2 regions of the Herpetosiphon gulosus genome follow, and region 1 is predicted to be linked to the other one. Evidence: riboswitches for the same ligand, from Rfam matches in the RefSeq annotation. Region 1 holds a riboswitch; the other holds the start of a gene.

Region 1 (7,571 bases):
GTCGAACCACCAATTTACCTTGTTGAGCGTGCTCAATCAAGGTTGCATTGATCCAATCTTGGCTGGCGGAATGTTGACCGCCGCGCTTGCCAGCCGGAATCAATTCGGCATCGCTACGAGCTTCGGCCAATAATTCGGGCAACACCAAGGCATCGAATACCACAACATCGGCACTTTGCAAACGGCGTAACCCTTTGACGGTAATTAAATCGGCGGAGCCTGGACCAGCCCCGACTAATGCAACAAATCCTTCGCGTGTCATAGATCCTCCGTTGGCAAGTGATTGAGCGTCGTCGGCTGTTGGGCTAATTCAATCAGCAATTGATCAAAATACTGCTCACGTTCTGCTGTACTTAGTGCCGCAAGTTCGGTGCGTTGGCCTGCGACAATTTGAGCCAGCGTGGCATAACGTTGATCAAAATAAGTGCTGAGTTGTTGGCGTAGATAGCGACTTAAGGCTGGGCTAGCCCCGCTGCTACTGACGCTAAACAACAACGAGCCTTGACGATGATTAGCGGTTGTGATGAAATTCCCCTCTTCAGCAGCATCGGCGATATTGAGGAGGATTGAATGGTTGTGGCATTCCTGGGCAATTTGCTGATTGACCAAGCGTTGATTAGTTGCGGCAACAACCAAAAAAGCCTGTTCACAATCACCAAATTGATATTCACGAGCAATGTGCTGAATCTGACTGCTGGCTTGCCAGTGTTGTAGTTGTGGCGTTAGTTGGGGGCTGATCACAATTGGTTTTGCGCCACCTGCGATTAATCCAGCAACTTTGCGCTCGGCAACCGCACCGCCACCAATTACCACACAACGCTGTTGGGCTAAATTGGTCAAGACTATTGGGTACATAACAATCAGCCTTTAGTCACCAACCAAATGGTTAGCGCCAAACAGCAGTGGTTGGGCAAAAGCAACATTGCAAATCAAGTGGGTAGTCCCAGTATAATCAACAATTCTGTTTTTGCGTAGCAATAAATCAGCCGATTTTTATCGAATTTGCGCCATCATTGCCCTCACCCCTAGGCTATCGCTTTCAAAGGTAGGTTTTAACGATCCCTCACCCCCGACCCCTCTCCCACTGCGGCGGGAGAGGGGCGTTCCACCCCATTCATGATGGTGTGGTTCCCCCTCGCCTGCTGGGTGGGAGAGGGGGCTAGGGGGTGAGGGATCGTTCATCGACTATGAATCCCACCAAAGACCTACCTTTGTAAACTTCCCCTCGCTTGCAGGCTAAGGGTGAGGGAAACTGCTAGCGGCCTTTATTCCAAGAGCCTTCTTCCGTCCACACGCCTTCTTCGGTTTCTGGCTCGCCAAAGCCAAGATAAACTCGCAGTTGGTCGTCGGTTTGGCGCTTGGCCCAATGGCGGAACTGATCCTCGGGGCTGGTGCGTTGGGCTTGATAGGTGGTCACCAAGTTGCCCAAACGATCGGCCAATTCTGACCATGGCACTTTGGTTGCCACCCGTCGGCCAATCGCTGCATCGTCGCCCAAGGCTCCGCCAAGCAAAATATCGGTGGCTGGTAGCTTGTTTTTGCTGCCATCAGGGTTGCGAATTACACCGCCCTGCAAGCCAATATCGGCGATGCTATGCTGACTGCACGAGTGTGGACAAGCCGAAAGATGGATGCGCAACGGCACATCAAGCTCAACTTTTTGATCCAAGGCTCCGGACAATTGCCAAGCAGCTTCTTTGGTTTCGATGGTGGCGAAGTTGCAGTAGGGCAAACCAGTACAAGCAACAACCGTGCGTTGGATGCGTGGGCCATTTGGCTGCAATTCTTGCAATAATGGTTCGGCCAGCAAGCCATCCAAACGCGCTTCAGGAATGTAGGGCAACAGTAAATTTTGGCTGTGGGTCAGACGAATTTCGCTTTGGCCATATTCACGCGATAAACGGGCAGCCTCGCGAATTTGAGCTGGCGTGATGCGGCCTGTTGGTACAAGCAAGCCAACCCAGTAGAGATTGGGCTGCTTTTGGCGAAATACCCCAACTACATCGCCACTGTAAACTGCTGGTGGCACATCGGTTGCCGCCCGTTCCAAGGGGTGCCCAAGGTAGCGCACAACTTCTTCGCGGAAGCGCTCTGCACCCCAATCGGCGATCAGATATTTTAGCCGCGCATGGTTGCGCTTTTCGCGGTAGCCAAAATCGCGATAGACCAAGGTGATGGCGCGAGCAATTTCAACCACGGCATCGAGATCGGCTGGCACAAATACATCAATATTTTGGGCCAGATGGGGTTCGTGTGAAAGCCCGCCACCAACCCAAACGTTGTAGCCTAGCACAACCTCGCCATCAATTTCCTTGCGTCCGGGGGTGAACGAAAGGTCGTTGATTGGTGCTTGGGTCGCATCAAGTCCGCCACCAGCCACGGAAACTTTATACTTGCGGGGCAAGTTTGAGTAATCGGTGTTATACGCAAAGTGCTCGTCGAGTGCCTTGAAAAATGGCCGTGGATCGATCCACTCATCGGCAGCAATCCCAGCGACTGGACTACTCACAACGTTGCGCGGCACATCACCACAAGCCTCAATCGACGAAAGGCCAACGCTTTCCAAGGTTTCAAATACGGTTGGAATATCGCGCAAGGCAATCGTATGCAATTGGAAGGTTTGGCGGGTGGTAATTTCGACCCGACCAGGCGCAACAGTTTCTGCCAATTGTACAATTGCATCAGCTTGATCAGCGGTCATGATTCCGCCAGGTAAGCGCACCCGCAACATGAAAAAGCCATCTTTGGGCTTATCGTGATACAAACCATACCATTTGAAACGGTTCATATCGCTTTCGGTAACTTCATTGATATCGCCACTTTGGGCGTAGCGATAAATATCTTCAAGTACCGCCAAGCCATCTTTTTCAAGTTTTTGCAGTTCGACTGGGTTTAGTTTTGGGGTTGTAGCAGTCATGCGCCCTCCTCAACGGCGGCAACCGTCGGTAGATAGCCAAGTTCTTCCAATGTGTTAACAATGCGGGCAACGCTAGCATCGAGCGATTCGGCGTGGCTTGGAATCACCACCTCAGGATTGGTTGGTGGTTCATATGGGTCGGAGACCCCAGTGAAATGGGGAATTTCGCCAGCCAACGCCTTGGCATACAAGCCTTTGACATCGCGGTCGATACAAACTTCCAATGGGCAATCGATATAGACTTCGACAAAACGAGCGGTGCTGGCGCGAATTTCCTCGCGGGTTTGGCGATAGGGCGAGATAGCGGCGGCAATTGCCACTCCGCCATGGCGCGAAACCAAATCACAAACCCAACCGATGCGCCGCACATTGGTATCGCGATCTTCCTTCGAGAAGCCCAAACCTTTGCTCAAATGGGTGCGCACAACATCGCCATCAAGCACCTCGACCCGTTGGTCGCGTTCGCGCAGCACCTCGGCCAAAGCCGCCGCTATCGTCGATTTGCCTGCGCCTGATAAACCAGTAAACCAGATAATATATCCCTGACTCATAGAAAATCCTTTATGGGAAGGGTGAAAGATAAGGGATGAAGGATGAATTCATTCCTATATTGTCGATGCTGTTTGTTCCCTTACCCCCCGCCCCTCTCCCACTGCGGCGGGAGAAGGGAGTGCTGTCGGATCGGTTCCCCCTCGCCTGCTGGGCGGGAGAGGGGGCTAGGGGGTGAGGGATGTTCTATGCTCTATGTTCTATGTTCTTTAACTCAATTCACGCAGCGATCAATTCTTCGATAACTTCACGGCGGCTGAACTCAGGTGGTGGCAATTCGCCGCGTGACAAGAGCGCCCGCACGGCAGTGCCACTCAAAATAACGTGGTGTTCGTTGGAGTGTGGGCAGGTTTTGGCCGAGGCCATCGCGCCACAGCGTTGGCAGTAGAAGGTATGTTCAAAGAACAACGGCGTAATGCCTAAAGCTGCTGGATCAAATTCGTTGAAAATATATTGGGCATCGTAGGTGCCGTAGTAACTGCCAACCCCAGCGTGGTCGCGGCCAACAATGAAGTGGGTGCAACCATAGTTTTTGCGATTCAAGGCATGGAAAATCGCTTCGCGTGGGCCAGCATAGCGCATTGGCGCAGGGAAAACTCCCAGCAATACCCGATTGGCGGGGTAGTATTCACGCAGCAAGCGCTCGTAGGAACGCACGCGGGCTGGCGCTGGCACATCATCGCTTTTGGTTGTGCCAACTAAGGGGTGTAGCAACAAGCCATCGACGACTTCTAAGGCACATTTTTGAATATATTCGTGAGCGCGGTGAACCGGATTGCGGGTTTGGAAGCCCACGACTGTGCGCCAGCCAGCATCGCTGATCGATTGGCGCACTTCTTGGGGAGTACGTGGCAAGTGTGGAAATGCCCCTTGCTCAACCTGCAACAACCAAATTGCCCCGCCAACCCGCCAGCGTGGGGCGGCATATAAACGGGCAACACCTGGGTGAGCGCCATCGGTTGTGCGATACACGTGTTGGGCTTCGTGTTCAACATCCACTGGGAAAATATCTTCAACTTCGAGCACTGCCAAAATCGTACCTTGTTCATCAGTTAATGCAACTGGCTGATCAAGCACCAAATCGTAGGCTTGATCTTCGGTAATTGGCAAGGTAATCGGAATCGACCAGGGCAAGCCATTTTTGAGGTGCATAGTTTCGACGACCGCCTTATAATCGTGGCGATTCAAGAAACCAGTTAAGGGGCTATACGAACCAATCCCAATCATCAAGAGATCGGCGCGATGTGGCTCATCGAGCACAATTCGTGGCAAATCTTGGGCCGATTGCAACAAATTTTCGCGTAAAAGACCGCTAGGAATCCGATTGACCAACGTACCGCCGTGAGGCAAGATTAATGATGGAACAGCCATTGAAGCACACCCTCGAACATATAATAGCAGCTAGCATAAAGTGGCACCTTTATGCTAATCAACATTGATTACACATAACATAACGAACAAATCGAATTTTAGATATGGAGTCCACACTCGGTTTTGTTGAAGCCAGCCCAGCGCCCGCTGCGTGGGTCACCGTTCACAGGGTGGCTTGTACAAGTGTGACATCCGAGGCTGGTGTAGCCTTGATCCAACAATGGGTTATAAGGAACACCATTGGCATGAATGTAGCGCCAAATATCGCGCTCCGTCCATAAGGCTAAGGGGCAAATTTTAACCAATTGATGTTTTTCATTCCAAGAAACTACTGGAGTATTTGCCCGTGTGCTGCTTTGGTCGCGCCGCAGCGCAGTTAACCAAGCATCGTAGGGAGCCAGCACATCTTTGAGCGGCTCGACCTTGCGTAGTTTGCAGCACAAATCGGGGTTGTTGCCCCAAAGTTCGGGGCCGTGGGTGGCGGCTTGTTCAGCCACAGTTTGGCGTGGGCGCGAATATTGCACCGTAATGCCATAATGCTTTTCAATTTGCTCAACCAAAGCGTAGGTTTCGCTGAACAGCAAGCCTGTGTCGAGCACCAGCACTGGCAAGTTTGGCTCAATTTTGAGCGCAATATCGAGCAACACCATGCCAGATGAACCGCCAAACGAACACGTCAGGGCTAGATTAGGAAAATAGTGATCGATAGCCCAACGCACAATTGCTTGAGGAGTTTGGCTCGTTAATTGAGTATCGAGTGCTGTCAGAGCCTCACGGCTTGGCAGGGTTGCGTGCATGACCATAAAAAAAACCTCATCTGTATATTGGGCAGACGAGGAGTAGGGATCGTGGCATGACTGTCACGGGCTACTGCTCATCTGTCAGACATCACTGTCGGAATTAGCACCTTAAACTTAACTGATCAGGTTAAGGATGGTTGCTGGGGCTTCGTCGGGCCGATCCCTCCGCCCCTCTGGATGAGTGCAACGGGTTTAGTTTTTTAAGCTGTGAGGAATATAACATACTTGATAAACAAAGTCAAGAATTATTCTATCGTATTTTAGTCAAGATTTGGAGTATACTTAATTACGGATGAGTTCAACGGGCGATTTAGCCCATTCTAATGGTCAATTTTAATTTGCCTAGCTCTCTAGCTAGCAACGATAGCAATCAAGGATAGTTAACTGAATGACTCAACAATATGCTTTGGCGACCCTCGGCGGGGGCTGTTTTTGGTGCTTAGAAGCGGTCTTTGATGATCTGCAAGGCATCATCAGGGTTGAATCGGGCTATGCTGGCGGCCATGTTGCCAACCCAACCTATGAGGAAATTTGCGGCAAAAAAACTGGCCATGCCGAAGTGGTGCGCTTAACCTATGATCCCAGCGTGATTAATTTCAGCCAAATTTTGGATGTCTTTTTTACCATCCATGATCCAACCACGCTTAATCGGCAAGGCTACGATGTTGGGCCACAATATCGCTCGGCGATCTTTTATCATGATCCTGAGCAAAAAGCGGTGGCTGAGCAAACGATTGCCGGATTAAATGCCAGCGGTCAATGGTCTGACCCGATTGTGACTGAAGTAACACCAATTAACAATTACTACGAAGCCGAAGATTATCACCAAGAATATTTTGCCCATAATCCCTTCCAACCATATTGTATGGCAGTCGTTTCGCCCAAGGTGCAGAAATTTCGCAAGGAATTTAGCAAGCAGCGGAAATCGTAGAATAAGGATGAAGGATGAAATCGTTCGTGGAATTTGTGAAATTCGTGGCTAAAAACGTCTCTTCGCGCTCTTGGCGGTTTCATTCCCCGTAGGGTTTCTGCCTGCGCTTTGTAGACGACAATCTTGATCCATTATTAAATACAAACAGGGTTGGTATACCCCATATACCAGCCCTGTTTGTATGTTCCCGACTCTCCCACAAACTAATGCATATGGCTACCTTCTGAGCAGTAGAATACAAGTATTGACGCTATCCGCCTAGATACTTGTCTAGGGTTGTGTTGCCTTGATTTATAGGAAGCTTGACATTGATGCAAGGGCTTGCTACCATCAAAAAAGTTACTTTCTCCTTGAAAAAGGATATTGTTCTATGACAAACACCAAGGATCGTGCCAGTCAAATTAATGCAAGTTTTATTGAGGCTGCCGAAAGTATCCGTATTCAACGCAAACGCCGCTTCGAAGATCAACTTTGGCATACCAAGCAAAAAAAGCAGGCTAATCCATTTAGTCAACAAGCGATTTGGGCCGAATACCCAACCTATAAACGGCTCTTGGAGCAACGGGCCAAAAATCAAGTAGCTGAACATGTGGTGCGGGGAATTGCGAGCATCTTGGAATGCCCAATTCATGAGCGCAATCATCTATTGCGTAGCGCTGGCTATGCTGAAGATCCAGATATTCTGAGCGGCGCTGCCCTAACTGCTCAACTGGCGCAATATCAAAGCTTACTAGATATTTTGCTTTATCCAGCCTTTTTAGTCAATCAAGTTTGGGATGTATTAGCGATTAACCAATTAATGGAGCCAGTATTTCAGCAATTTTTGGGCATTAGTTTTGATGCAATTCCGCATGCGCATCGCAATATCTTGCATTTAATGTTCGATCCAGTCAATTATTCGGCTCGCAGGCTTCTAAATAAAGGTGGTTTACAATGGGAGCGCGTTGCCCGCAGTTACGTCTATAGCTTTCAACAAGCCAATCGCACATGTCTGTTTGAACCA
Region 2 (7,571 bases), on a different contig from region 1:
TGTTGTGAAGAATGTAACAAAATCGCTGCAAGCTGCATCAATTAAGTAGCAATTGATGTTGCCATTTAAATTTGAGGCTTGTGATGAAAATTGTGATTATCGGCGGGGTCGCTGCAGGCATGAGTGCCGCCACCCGCCTCCGTCGGCTCGACGAACATGCCGAGATTGTGGTGTTGGAACGTGGCGAGTATGTTTCGTATGCCAATTGTGGCTTGCCTTATCATATCGCTGGCACAATCGCCGAACGCGAAAAGCTCTTAGTTGCCAGCCCTAAATATCTACGCCAAACTTTTAATCTCGACCTACGCTTGCAACACGAGGTGATCGCGATTGATCCCCAGCAAAAAATCGTGACGATCAAAACACCCCAACAGCCCACGCCAATCCAAGAGCGCTACGATAAATTGTTGATTGCGGTCGGCAGCCAAGCCTTGCAATTGCCAATTCCTGGCAGCGATTTACCGCAAATTCACACAGTTCGTAGCATCCCGGATGTTGATCAGATCAATCAATTATTGGCCGATGGCGCACGTCATGCAGTGGTAATCGGCGCTGGTTATATTGGCCTCGAAATGATTGAGGCCTTGCAACAACGTGGCCTAACCGTCGAGTTGGTTGAACTGGCCAAGCAAGTTTTGCCTTTATTTGATCATGAGATGGTCAGCGAAGTTGCTGATTTGCTGCAACAACACGGGGTCAAATTGCATCTTGGAGCCAGTGCTCAGCGCTTTGTACCAACCAATCAGCAGATCGCCGTACATCTCAGCGATGGGCGGCAGATTAAAACCGATTTGGTGATTATGGCGGTTGGCGTGCGACCAGCCAGCCAATTAGCTCAAGCCGCAGGCCTGACGCTTGGCGAACGTGGCGGCATCGCCGTCAACCAGCATCTGCAAACATCCGACCCAGCGATTTATGCTGCTGGCGATGTGATTGAAGTGCAAGATACTGTGTTGCAGCAACCAGCCTTGATCGCACTGGCAGGGCCGGCCAACCGCCAAGGTCGCATCGTGGCGGAGCATATGCTTGGGCGCAGCAGCCGTTATCATTCCAGCCAAGGCACGGCAATCGTCAAAGTGCATACAACCACCTGCGCCATGACCGGAGCCTCGGAAAAGAGCCTGCAACGCGCCAAACGGGCTTACCACAAAATCTATTTGCACCCCAACGATCACGCGGGCTACTACCCCGATGCCCAACAAATGCACCTCAAACTGTTGTTTGCCCCTGCCGATGGCAGAATTTTAGGGGCACAAATCGTCGGTGGCGCTGGGGTCGATAAACGCATCGATGTCTTGGCAACGGCAATTCGCGCTAAAATGAGCGTCCACGATTTGACTGAGCTAGAGTTGGCCTATGCGCCGCCCTATGGCTCGGCCAAAGATCCAATTAATATGGCCGGATTTTTGGCTAGCAACCTACTCGATGGCACGGTGAAATTCTGGTATGCCGAGGAATACCCCGCGATCACCGAGCATGCGCTGATCGTTGATGTGCGCAACCCTGATGAATATGCAGCCTGGCACATTCCGCAGGCGATTAATCTGCCACTGGCTGAATTACGCGCAGCCATTCCAAGCCTCAAAGCCCAAGCCGAAGGGCGGCCAATTCGCTTGCACTGTATGGTTGGCATGCGCAGCTACATCGCCTACCGGATTTTGCGCCAAAGCGGCTTTGAGAATGTCGCGACACTAGCTGGCGGTGCGTTGACCTTGAAGGCTTTTACTCATTAATCATTTTTAGAGTTGTTCATGTGTCATGCCTAAACCCTGTTGCATTGCAACAGGGTTTTCTGGTGTAATGCAGAACAATACTGATTAATCAAGGAAACGATGATGATTGTCAACTTAGTTCCGGTTACACGCGATAATTGGCAAGCATGTTGCGCATTAAGTTTGCCTGCCGAACAGCAAGATTTCGTCGCGTCCAACCTCTATTCAATTGCCGAGGCGCAATTTTATCCCACTATGCAAGTTCGAGCGCTTATAAATCAATCCTCTACGTTGGTTGGCTTGGCGGTTTATGGAATTAGCCCAAACACTGGCCAATATCGGGTTGCGCGATTAATGATCGATCAGGCTTTTCAAGGCCAAGGCTACGGACGAGCAGCGATGCAGGCGATTTTAGCTGAGGTAGCGGCATTAGGAGATGTAGATCAGGTCTGGTTAAGCTATCGCGAACATAATCATGCCGCCCGCAACCTCTATCAATCCTTAGGCTTCCAAGAGCAATCCTGCGATCCAGCTGGTCGCATTGTGGCGATGTATTCTTTGGTTGCACAGGATTAATCAGCCACGATTACCCTTTATCTAGCGGCATAACCCTTGCTCAAAGCCTGCCCAAAGCGCACATATCAGGAGCAGCCAAACAATGGATTTAAATAGCGGGTATCCGTTTTGGGCAGTCAAAAATGGCTTGTTATCTATCTACCCTCGTTTGCAAAATGATTTGACATGTGAGGTTGTGGTGATTGGCGGCGGTATTAGCGGAGCGCTGATCGCCCACTACCTCAGTGAGGCCAATATCGATACAGTGGTGCTGGAAAAACGCGAGCTTGCTGGGGGCAGCACCAGCGCTAGCACCGCCTTGCTGCAATATGAAATCGATACGCCATTGACTGAATTGGTTAAATTGGTTGGCGAGCAACAGGCAGTTCGCGCCTATCACTTGTGTCGCGAGGCGATTGATAAGGTTGCCGATTTAGCACAGAAGGTTGGTGTAGCAGACCATTTTTCACATAAAACCAGTTTATATTTGGCAAGTAGCCGTTGGCATGTCAAACAATTGCGCCAAGAATTCGCCTTACGTCAAGCTTATGGTTTCAACTTAGACTACCTCGACAAAGGCGCAATTGGTGAACGGTTTAGTTTTACCGCTCCGGCGGCGCTGTATTCCTACAATGCGGGTGAGGTTGATGCCTTTCAACTAGCCCATGCGATCTTCAAACATTCAGCGCAACGTGGCGTACAAATCTTTGATCGAACTGCGGCCAAAGAATGGCAGGCCGATAGCGCTGGCGTGACGGTCACCACCGAAACAGGTTGTCAAATTCATGCCAAATACTTGATTTTGGCGGCAGGCTATGAAGCTCAACACTATATCAAGCCCAAATTGGTAAAATTTCGCAGCAGCTATGCACTTGCCAGCGAGCCATTAACCGATTTTAGTGGCTGGTATGAGCAATGTTTGATTTGGGAAAGCGCTCGACCATATGTCTACCTGCGTACCACCAGCGAAGGGAGGGCGATCATCGGCGGCGAAGATGATCAGATTGATCTGCCTGCTAAACGCGATGCCTTGCTTGAACGCAAAGCCGCCAAATTAACCAAACGTTTTAATCAATTTTTCCCGCATATTCCGCTGCATATCGATTATCGTTGGGCTGGCACTTTTGGCGAAACCAGCGATGGCCTGCCCTACATCGACAATCTGCCCGATCAGCCACGAATTTTGGTGGCGCTGGGCTATGGCGGCAATGGCATCACCTATAGTGTAGTCGCCGCCGAACTTTTGCGCGATCGCTTGTGTCAAAGAACTAACCCCGATGCAACGATCTTTCGGCTTGATCGCCATTGAGCCAACTTGGGCAACCTGCCCAAATCGCGCTAAAAGCCATTTGTCACAAGCAATTGACTATGCTATAATCGCCAACCGAACTGTGGAAAATCAGTGAATAAGCGATCTCTCATCGAGATGGGCAGAGGGACTGGCCCGACGAAGCCCGGCAACCCCATTTTTGGAAGGTGCCAAATCCTGCAGGTTCGGCCTGATAGATGAGTTTGAGCATGCGGGCCTCTCTCTGAGAGGTTTTTTTGTGTAATGCAACCAATGGCTGAAGTACTCAAAACTGTTTGGTGGGATAAAGTTCCCTGTTTGATCGACCAACGTCGCTTGCCAGCCACGCTGGATATTGTGCGTTGTGAGGATTTAAATAGCGTGATTGAAGCAATTCGCTCAATGCAAGTGCGAGGCGCTCCAGCAATTGGCATCACGGCAGCCTATGGCATGGCCTTGGCAGCCCAACGCAGCACGGCCCAAACCAGCAGTAAATTGCTCGAAAAACTAGCCAAAGCCAAAGCGCTGCTTGATGAAGCGCGGCCTACGGCGATCAATTTAGCTTGGGCCACACAGCGCATGCTCGACGTAGCGCAGGCAAATCAAACACTTGAGGTTGATCAATTACGCCAGCGGTTGTTGGCTGAGGCCGAGGCAATTCGCGACCAAGACGAGGCAATGTGTCGCGCAATTGGCCAACATGGCAAAGTGCTGTTGGCTCAATCACGCAATGTGCTGACCCACTGCAATGCTGGTGGTTTAGCTACGGCAGCCTATGGCACAGCCCTCGCACCAATTCGCGCAGTTCATGAGGATGGTCAGCCAATTCATGTTTGGGTCGATGAAACCCGACCATTCTTGCAGGGCGCACGCCTTACCGCGTGGGAATTGCAACAGGCAGGCATCGATTTAACTTTAATTACCGATAACATGGCCGCTTATTTTATGCAGCAAGGCCAGGTTGATTGTATTATTGTTGGCTCGGATCGGATTGCGGCTAACGGCGATGTTGCCAACAAAATTGGCACCTATGGGTTGGCGGTGTTGGCCAAAGCGCACAATATTCCATTGTATGTTGCGGCACCAACATCGACCATTGATTTGCAGACTGCCAATGGTGCGGCAATTCCAATCGAGCAACGTTCAAGCCAAGAAGTTACCCATATTGGGCAACAGGCAATTGCGGCAGCAGGCATTAAGGTGGCGCATCCGGCTTTTGATGTGACTCCAGCCCACTTGGTAACGGCAATTATTACCGAACAAGGCATTGCCTACCCGCCCTTTGCTGAACATTTGCAAACCATGGTTGAGGCTGCCAATGCCGCCAACGCTAGCCAGTGAGTTTCGCTGTCAAGCGATTGCCCCATTTGATCTGCCCTACACCAATCAGGCAAGTGCCTGGGCAGCCCAAATGCGTTGGACTCAGGGCTATCCGGTTGCCCCAACCTTTGTTGCTCAGCCCTTATGGCGTTTGAGCACCCATGGTTTTCCTGGTTTGAACAGCGACCCACACTTCGATCTAGCTCAGCTCGAACGCCAGCTTGAAGCCCATCAATTGGCCTATCTCGAAAATACGGTTGGTCATGTGGCAGTTGACAGCGTTGAACAATTGCTTGATCATACGCCATGGCTTAATGATCGTCAGTTGCTACCACAAGCCTTGGGTTTTGGTTTATATGGGCCGTTGAGCTTAGGTTTGACGCTTGTCGATGACCAAGAACGACCATTATTGGCCGATCAACGCTTGCGCGAGGTCTTGACACAGCATTTACACTTACGGATTGGTTGGCTAGCACGCGAATTGCGCATCCACGATATCCAAGGTTGGGTCTGTTTGATTGAGCCATTTTGGAATGCCCAAGCGCATCCATTTAGCCCAATTAGCCAAGCTGAAGCCTATGGTTTGTTGGCTGAAGCAATTCAACATAGCCCGATTGCTTGTGGGATTGCACCAACTGGTATCGCCGTCGATTGGCCCTTGTTGATCAATAGCGGCATGCGGGTATTGGTGTGTAGCAAACAACAACGCCAAGATTTGCTGGCTTGTGGCAAGTGCATCAATGATTATTTAGAAAATGGCGGGGCGATTATTTGGGAATGTTTGCCCAGTGATCCCGCGCAACTGGCTGAAATTCAGGTCAGTGATGTCATCAACGAATGGACTGAATTATTACGTGAAGCACTCGATCACGATATACTCAACAGTCGCATGCTTGATGGCTCGTTATTAACTATCGCACATGGTCTCGCTCAACACGAGCCAAACCATGCCGATCACGCACTTGGCCTGTTGGCCGAGGTTAGCCGCGTCATTCGGACGCACTATAAATTGCAGTGAGCGCTGCTATCCACGTAGCATAGCAGCGGTATCGTTCTCATATAGGAGTTTGTTCGTGCGGATTGTTGTAGCTGGATCAATTGCCTACGATTACATCATGGTGTTTCCTGGGCAATTCAAAGATCATATTTTGGCCGATAAAGTTCACGTGTTGAGCGTGAGCTTCTTGGTAGAATCAATGAAGCGCATGCGTGGCGGCACTGGGCCAAATATTGCCTATAACTTGGCTTTGCTTGGCGAACGCCCCACGGTTATGGGCACAGTTGGCGAAGATTTCAGCGAATATCGCACTTGGCTCGAAAACGCTGGGGTCGATACTGGCTTGATCAAAGTGATCGAAGGTGATTTTACGGCTTCGTGCTTTATCAACACCGACCTTTCCGATAACCAAATTACCGCCTTCTACCCTGGTGCGATGGCTCAAGCGCATCGCCAACGCTTGCCACTCGACGGGCATCGCCCCGATTTCGTGATTATCGCTCCAAACGACCCGGCTGCCATGGCGCAACTGGTGATCGAATGCCAAACCAACAATATTCCCTACTTGTATGACCCAAGCATGCAAGCACCCCGCATGAACGGCCCAGAATTGCTGGCAGGCTGTCGCAGCGCCGCAGCCTTGATCGGCAACGATTATGAATTTGCCATGATGGCAGAAAAAATTGGCTGCACCGAGGAAGAATTGCATCAAGTCGTTGGCCTAACGGTTGTTACCAAAGGCGGCGAAGGTGCTACAATCTACCAAAATGGCCAAGTTTATGAGATTCCAGCGGCCAAGCCCACAATTGTGGCCGACCCGACTGGAGCAGGCGATGCATTCCGCGCCGGATTTGTGCGAGGTTACTTGGCAGGCTTGCCCATGCCAGTTACCGGTCGGATCGCCAGCTTGACGGCTTGCTATGCCATCGAGCATCACGGCACGCAAGAACATCGCCACACCAAAGCTGAATTCATGGCACGCTATGAAGAAAACTTTGGAGCCGAACCACTCTTAGCTGAATTATTTGGCTAAGTTCAACCATGGTCATGTCAGTAATGCTGCTTCGGTAGCTTACGATTCAGGTATTCAGGGGTGCGGTTCATCCTTCATCCCTCTGCCTTCATACTTTTATTAAGGAGTTTTTCGTGGCTAAGGATTTCGATATTAAGGATATTAAGCTGGCCGACGAAGGCATGCGCCGCATCGCCTGGGCCGAGCAAGAAATGCCAGTGTTGCGCCAATTGCGCGAGCGGTTCGCCAAAGAACGTCCACTCGAAGGCCTCAAAATGTCGGCCTGTTTGCACGTTACCGCTGAAACCGCAAACTTGATGCGCACACTCCAAGCTGGTGGCGCTGATATTGTGTTGGCAGCCTCAAACCCACTTTCAACCCAAGATGATGTTGCTGCAGCACTGGTGCAATACGACGAAATCCCCGTCTATGCCATCAAGGGCGAAGATAACGCAACCTATTACAATCACTTGAAAGCTGCCCTCGACCATGCTCCTCACATCACCATGGACGATGGTGCTGACCTCGTGAGCGCCGTGTTGAAAGATCGCCGCGAATTGTTGCCAAACTTGCTTGGCTCAACCGAAGAAACCACCACCGGTGTGATTCGGCTTCGCGCGATGGCCAACCAAGGCGTGCTCGAATTCCCAGTGATTGCAGTTAACGACAGCCAAACCAAGCACTTGT

Evidence for each region. A riboswitch is a leader RNA that binds a small molecule or an ion and turns the genes downstream of it on or off. The one in region 1 is predicted to bind S-adenosylmethionine.
Region 2: linked by a shared signal. The riboswitch ahead of mtnA (S-methyl-5-thioribose-1-phosphate isomerase) and the one ahead of ABEB26_RS12565 (phosphoadenylyl-sulfate reductase) in region 1 are both predicted to bind S-adenosylmethionine.

Annotation. Positions count from the first base shown of each region.
Region 1 is NZ_BAABRU010000008.1:101,746-109,316, forward strand. Features, by position in the region: gene cobA (uroporphyrinogen-III C-methyltransferase) at 1-262, opposite strand, end outside; gene ABEB26_RS12545 (precorrin-2 dehydrogenase/sirohydrochlorin ferrochelatase family protein) at 259-855, opposite strand; gene ABEB26_RS12550 (nitrite/sulfite reductase) at 1,256-2,917, opposite strand; gene cysC (adenylyl-sulfate kinase) at 2,914-3,468, opposite strand; gene sat (sulfate adenylyltransferase) at 3,686-4,837, opposite strand; gene ABEB26_RS12565 (phosphoadenylyl-sulfate reductase) at 4,936-5,640, opposite strand; SAM riboswitch class I at 5,709-5,821, opposite strand; gene msrA (peptide-methionine (S)-S-oxide reductase MsrA) at 6,026-6,568, shown strand; gene ABEB26_RS12575 (MmyB family transcriptional regulator) at 6,939-7,571, shown strand, end outside.
Region 2 is NZ_BAABRU010000016.1:59,174-66,744, reverse strand. Features, by position in the region: gene ABEB26_RS19925 (FAD-dependent oxidoreductase) at 84-1,733, shown strand; gene ABEB26_RS19920 (GNAT family N-acetyltransferase) at 1,833-2,288, shown strand; gene ABEB26_RS19915 (NAD(P)/FAD-dependent oxidoreductase) at 2,371-3,576, shown strand; SAM riboswitch class I at 3,683-3,780, shown strand; gene mtnA (S-methyl-5-thioribose-1-phosphate isomerase) at 3,829-4,896, shown strand; gene ABEB26_RS19905 (hypothetical protein) at 4,874-5,893, shown strand; gene ABEB26_RS19900 (carbohydrate kinase family protein) at 5,949-6,905, shown strand; gene ahcY (adenosylhomocysteinase) at 7,019-7,571, shown strand, end outside.